One region of the Bradyrhizobium sp. USDA 4473 genome, then DNA from elsewhere that is predicted to be linked to it. Evidence: riboswitches for the same ligand, from Rfam matches in the RefSeq annotation. Region 1 holds a riboswitch; the other holds the start of a gene.

Region 1 (3,309 bases):
CGGCTGGATCTTGAAGTTGGCATCCGTCGCCAGCAGCGTGTCGTAGATCATGTAGCCGTGGTCGCGCGTGATATAGGCTGTGGTTAGAATCGGATCGATGACGCGCAGGTCCGAATGCATCACCGCGGTGATGGTCTTGTCCGCGGCCCATCGCCTGCGGCGCAAACGACAATTCCTGCGGTGCGAATGACAGCGCAAGCGCCGACAACGCAGCCGCGAGCGTGCGGCGTTTCCAACGCGAGATAGGGAACATGCAAATCTCTCCTGACGTGTAACTGGTCAAAGCCGGCTTATTCGTTATGCATGCGGTCCGTTATTTAGGCGAACTAACATGCTGTATGGCTTGTGAAATCGAGACTTGCACCAAGCGCCAAGCGCGTCAATCGGTTTCGATCCGGATCGGACGTACACAAACGAATGAGGCCGCGGGCCGGATTTTGGCTTTACAAAATCGTCGGCGGAGATTTTCGTGAGCGCCGCGCGATGCCGGCGCCGTCAGAACAACAAGAGAGAACAACGATGAACCCCGCCAATCTCCCCTTTGACTCCGAAGCGATGCTGCAGGGCCTGCGCAGCTGGGTGGAATGCGAGAGCCCGACCTGGGACGCGGCTGCGGTCGAGCGCATGCTCGATCTCGCCGCGCGCGAGATGGCGGTCATGGGTGCGACGATCGAACGCATCGCCGGACGCCAGGGCTTTGCCGGCTGCGTCCGCGCCCGCTTTCCGCATCCGAAGCAGGGTCAGCCCGGCATCCTGATATCAGGCCATCTCGACACCGTGCACCCGGTCGGCACCATTGAGAAGCTCAAATGGCGCCGCGAAGGCAACAAATGCTTCGGGCCCGGCATCTTCGACATGAAGGGCGGCAACTATCTGTCGATCGAGGCCATCAGGCAATTGGCCCGCGCGTCCTTCACGACGCCGTTGCCGATCACCGTGCTGTTCACACCCGATGAAGAGGTCGGCACACCGTCGACGCGCGACATCATCGAGGCGGAAGCCGCGCGCAACAAATATGTGCTGGTGCCGGAGCCCGGCCGGCCGAACAACGGTGTCGTCACCGGCCGCTACGCGATCGCGCGCTTCAATCTGGAAGCCACCGGCAAGCCGAGCCATGCCGGCGCGACGCTGTCCTCCGGCCGCTCCGCGATCCGCGAAATGGCCCGTCAAATCATCGCCATCGACGGCATGACCACCGAGGACTGCACCTTCTCGGTCGGCATCGTGCATGGCGGCCAGTGGGTCAATTGCGTCGCCACGACCTGCACCGGCGAAGCGCTCAGCATGGCCAAGCGGCAGGCCGATCTCGATCGCGGCGTCGAACGCATGCTGGCGCTGTCCGGCACCGCCAACGACGTAACCTTCAAGGTGACGCGCGGCGTCACGCGCCCGGTGTGGGAGCCGGATGCCGGCACCATGGCTCTATACGAAAAGGCAAAGGGCCTTGCGGCCGGGATGGGCCTCGATCTTCCGCACGGCAGCGCCGGCGGTGGATCGGACGGCAACTTCACCGGTGCGATGGGCATCCCCACGCTCGATGGTCTCGGCGTTCGCGGCGCCGATGCACATACGCTCAACGAGCATATCGAGGTCGACAGCCTGGCCGAGCGCGGCCGCCTGATGGCGGCGCTGCTGGCGACGCTGGACTGATTGCACTGCACAACACGTTGGCACTGCCGGATCGAAATTTAGCCTTGTCCAATTTTAAGGCTTCGCCTACGGTCCGGCCGTCCAACGCGACGATGCGGGAGAGATCGAGGCGACAACATTCGTGTTGTCAGCTTCGGCGCCGATGGAGCAACCGCCCCGGAAACTCTCAGGCAAAAGGACTGTATCGTCAGGACGATCTGGAGAGAGACGGACATGGCCGCAGATCAAGGGCCGTGACGTCCACCGAAGGGGATAGTTCGCGTCCGGGCCCCGGCCCGGTGCGGATCAAGCTCTCAGGTACCGTGACAGATGGGGCGTCGAAACACCCGGTTTCACCGGTGGTTCGGCGACTCTAACAACACGGGAGCCTGAAGACCATCATGCCTCACATTGCGATCATTGGCGCCGGCATCACCGGCGTGACGACGGCCTATGCCCTGCTCGAACGCGGCTACAAGGTGACTGTGCTCGACAGGCATCGCTACGCCGCGATGGAAACCTCATTCGCCAATGGCGGACAGTTGTCCGCCAGCAACGCCGAAGTCTGGAACAGCGCGGCGACCATTCTCAAGGGGCTGCGCTGGATGCTGAGAAGCGACGCGCCGCTCTTGATGAACCCGAAGCCGAGCTGGCACAAATATTCCTGGATCGGCGAGTTCGTCGGTGGCATCGCGCGCTATCGCAGCAACACCATCGAGACCACGCGGCTCGCCATCGAAGCGCGCAAGCATCTGTTCTCGATCGCCGAGCGCGAGAACATCGCCTTCGATCTCGAACGCCGCGGCATCCTGCACGTCTATCACGACAAGGCCGGCTTCGAGGCAGGCCTGCGGGTCAACACCTTGCTGCAGCAAGGCGGGCTCGACCGCCGGCCGGTGACACCGGACGAGATCCGCAGCATCGAACCCGCGCTGCAAACCGCCTGCTATGGTGGCTTCTTCACGCCGTCCGACGCCACCGGCGATATCCACAAGTTCACGCGCGGCCTCGCCGAGGCTTGTGCGCGGCGCGGCGCGAGCTTCATCCATGAGGCCGACGTCGACACGGTCGCGCGCGGCGACGACGGCTTCCGCATCGGCTGGAACGAAACCGCGTCGCACGATGCCGAGCCCGCGACGCGGCACGAATTGCAGGCCGACGGCCTCGTGATTTGCGCGGGCGTGGCGAGCCGCCGCTTCGCGGGCTTACTCAACGACCGCGTCAACGTCTATCCGGTGAAGGGCTATTCGATCACGGTGCAGCTCGATGCGCCGCAAAGCCGGGACGCCGCGCCGACCGTCAGTCTGCTCGACGAAGCCGCCAAGATCGTCACCAGCAGGCTCGGCGCCGACCGCTTCCGCATTGCCGGCACCGCCGAGTTCAACGGCTTCAACCGCGATATCAGGGCCGACCGCATCCAGCCGCTGGTGGATTGGGTGCGCCATCATTTCCCCGGGGTCGATACATCCAAAGTCGTGCCGTGGGCGGGGCTGCGTCCGATGATGCCGAACATGATGCCCGGTGGTGCGCGCCGGCCGGATTCCAGGCGTGTTCTACAACACCGGCCACGGTCATCTCGGCTGGACGCTATCCGCCGCGACCGCGCAGATGGTCGCAGGCGCGATCGACGACTGGCGCGATCTCGATACGCCGCCGATGGCGCCGGCGTTCGGTCGCGGG
Region 2 (3,309 bases), 140 kb from region 1:
CCTCCTTGTCGACGAAGAACACCTTTGCTTTCACCTGCGAATGGCGCTCGGCGAGCGCCATCGCTTCAGCGGCGGCGGTCGCCTCGTCGAGCAGCGAGGCGTTGGCGACGTCGAGCCCGGTGAGGTCGCAGATCATGGTCTGGTAGTTGAACAGCGCTTCCAGCCGGCCCTGGCTGATCTCCGGCTGATACGGCGTATAGGCGGTGTACCAGGCCGGGTTCTCCAGGATGTTGCGCTGGATCACCGCCGGCAGGATGGTGCCGGAATAGCCCTGTCCGATCAGCGACGTGAACACCTGGTTCTGCGCGGCGAGCTCGCTCATATGCGCGAGCGCCTCGGTCTCGCTCAGCGCGCGGCCGAGATCGAGCGGCGCCTTCTGGCGGATCGACGCCGGCAGCGTCTCGTTCATCAGCGCTTGCAGGCTCGCGGCGCCCACCGTCTCCAGCATTGCGTTGACGTCGCGCGGTGACGGTCCGATGTGGCGGCGGACGAAATCGGTGACGGCTTCGTTGATCGGCTTGAAGGGCGCGTTCATGACGGGGTCCTCGTTGTCAGCCGTCATACCCCGCAAAAGCGGGGTATCCAGTACGCCGGGACAGCAGTGGTTAAGCTGAAGGGCCGCGGCGTACTGGGTCGCCCGATCAAGTCGGGCGATGACAGGGAGTGTGTGGTCGCAATCTGCTTCATTCTCTCAGGCGGTGTGCGCGGCGTAGGCGGCTTCATCCATCAGGCCGCCGAGCTCGCCCTTGTCTGATATCTTCAGCTTGAAGAACCAGGCCTTGCCGCCGGCATCCGAATTGACCAGCGCGGGATCGGCCGTGAGCGCCTCGTTGACCTCGACCACTTCGCCGGTGATCGGCGCATAGACGTCGGAGGCGGCCTTGACGGATTCGACGACGGCGGCGGCCTCGGCCTTTTTCAGGCTGCGGCCGATCTTGGGCAGTTCGACGAACACCACGTCGCCGAGCTGCGATTGCGCATAATCGGTAATCCCGATCGTGGCGACATCGCCCTCGATGCGGAGCCATTCGTGGTCGGACGTGTACAGCGTCGTCATGGGGATCGATCCTTCAGCGTTTGTAGGTATTGGGGATGAAGGGCGTTGCGGCGACTTTCAGCGGCAGCCGCTGGCCGCGCACTTCGGCGAAAACGGTGGTGCCGAGCGCGGAGAGGGCGGTCGGCAGATAGCCCATCGCAACCGGCGCATTGAGGCTCGGGCCGAAGCCGCCCGAGGTCACCTTGCCGATCTGCTCGGTCGAGCTGGCGTCGGCAAACAGCGCGGCGCCTTCGCGCACCGGCGCACGGCCATCGGGCCTTAAGCCGACGCGGCGGCGGGTGGCGCCATCAGCGAATTGCGCGAGGATCTTGTCGGCGCCGGGAAAGCCGCCGGCGCGGGCGCCGCCGCTGCGGCGGACCTTCTGCACCGACCATTCCAGCGCGCCTTCGACCGGCGTGGTGGTGGTGTCGATATCGTGACCGTAGAGGCAGAGCCCGGCTTCGAGCCGCAGGCTGTCGCGCGCGCCGAGCCCGATCGGCAGCACGTCGGGATTGTCGAGCAGCGCGGTGACCAGGGCTTCCGCCTTGTCCGCGGGTACTGAAATCTCAAAGCCGTCCTCGCCGGTGTAACCGGAGCGCGAGACGAAGCAGTCGATCTCGGCGACGCGGCGCGGGCCGGCGTCCATGAATTTCATCGAACTGACATCTGGACAAAGCTTTGCCAGTGCCGCTTCCGCTTTCGGCCCCTGCAGCGCGATCAGCGCGCGGTCGGCCAGCGACACGATCTCGCAGCTGTCGGAAAGATTCGCTCGCAGATGCGCCTCGTCCGCGTCCTTGCAGGCGGCGTTGACCACCAGGAATAGATGATCGCCGAAATTCGCCACCATCAAATCGTCGAGCAGGCCGCCGTCCTTGTTGGTGAATTGCGCGTAGCGCTGCCGTCCCGGCGCGATGCCGACGATGTCCTGCGGCACCAGTTTTTCCAGCGCGAGCGCCGCGTCTGCGATCTTGCCGGATTTGGCCTTCAGCACGAGCTGTCCCATGTGGGACACGTCGAACAGACCGGCGTCCTTGCGGGTGTGCAAATGCTCCCTCAGCACGCCGGCCGTGTATTGCACCGGCATGTCATAGCCGGCGAACGGCACCATCTTGGCGCCGCGCGCCAGATGCAGCGCGTGCAGCGGGGTCTGTTTCAGCGGGGAAGTTTCGCGCACAAGCATCACAGGGCCCTCGCGGTTCCCGCCGGGGACCTATTTCCCCTTGAGAAACCTGCAGAAAGCCCCATCTGTCGCTGTGCCTGAGAGTATTATCCCGTCGGCGGACGCAATCGGGGAGAACCCCAGCGCCTCTTTCCAGATGTCAGACGTCACGCGGTCCTTTTGCCTGAGAGTTTCCGGGGCGGTTGCTCCTTCGGCGCCGGCCCAGGACAGGGCCAGTCTCTCCCGACGTGACTACTTACAGGTAGGACCAAAACACGGCCCCGCCAAGGCTGTCAACGCACCCGGACGACTATCAACGGGCTTTGTGCTGTTGCGGCAAGCCCATGATCCGGCTGCACAGTTTCTGGACACCGCAGCTGGCAATGTCTAAAAGCGTTCGGCCGGAAAATGACGCCTTTTTGCGGCTGGCCGGCCCCTTTTTCCGATTGGATGAACATGAGCAGCGTCAACGACATCAGGTCGACATTTCTGAACTTCTTCAAGGCGAACGGCCACGAGATCGTGGCCTCGTCGCCGCTGGTGCCGCGCAACGACCCGACCCTGATGTTCACCAATGCCGGCATGGTGCAGTTCAAGAACGTCTTCACCGGCGTCGAGAAGCGCGGCTATCAGCGCGCCACGACGTCGCAGAAATGCGTGCGCGCCGGCGGCAAGCATAACGACCTCGACAATGTCGGCTACACCGCGCGCCATCTCACCTTCTTCGAGATGCTCGGCAACTTCTCGTTCGGCGACTACTTCAAGGAGCGCGCGATCGAGCTCGCCTGGAATCTGATCACCAGGGATTTCGGGCTGAAGAAGGACAAGCTGCTGGTCACGGTCTACCACACCGACGACGAGGCGGCCGGCTACTGGAAGAAGATCGCGGGCTTCTCGGACGACCGCATCATCCGCATCCCGACCTCGGACAATTTCTGGGCGATGGGCGATACCGGTCCCTGCGGTCCGTGCTCCGAGATCTTCATCGATCGCGGCGAGCACATCTGGGGCGGACCTCCGGGTAGCCCCGAGGAGGACGGCGATCGCTTCCTCGAGTTCTGGAATCTGGTGTTCATGCAATACGAGCAGGTGACGAAGGAGGAGCGCGTGGCGC

The links. Region 1 has a riboswitch for glycine ahead of ACVW17_RS22890 (D-amino acid dehydrogenase). Riboswitches for the same ligand answer to the same signal wherever they lie in the genome.
Region 2: another riboswitch for glycine. It lies ahead of gcvT (glycine cleavage system aminomethyltransferase GcvT); the one in region 1 lies ahead of ACVW17_RS22890 (D-amino acid dehydrogenase).

What each region holds. Positions count from the first base shown of each region.
Region 1 covers NZ_JBSSGE010000001.1:4,907,386-4,910,694, reverse strand. Annotated here, with positions in the region: partial or broken gene ACVW17_RS22900 (ABC transporter substrate-binding protein) at 1-253, opposite strand, end outside; gene ACVW17_RS22895 (M20/M25/M40 family metallo-hydrolase) at 520-1,650, shown strand; glycine riboswitch at 1,736-1,842, shown strand; glycine riboswitch at 1,846-1,961, shown strand; partial or broken gene ACVW17_RS22890 (D-amino acid dehydrogenase) at 2,031-3,309, shown strand, end outside.
Region 2 covers NZ_JBSSGE010000001.1:4,767,810-4,771,118, forward strand. Annotated here, with positions in the region: gene gcvP (aminomethyl-transferring glycine dehydrogenase) at 1-535, opposite strand, end outside; gene gcvH (glycine cleavage system protein GcvH) at 692-1,057, opposite strand; gene gcvT (glycine cleavage system aminomethyltransferase GcvT) at 1,071-2,216, opposite strand; glycine riboswitch at 2,359-2,451, opposite strand; gene alaS (alanine--tRNA ligase) at 2,652-3,309, shown strand, end outside.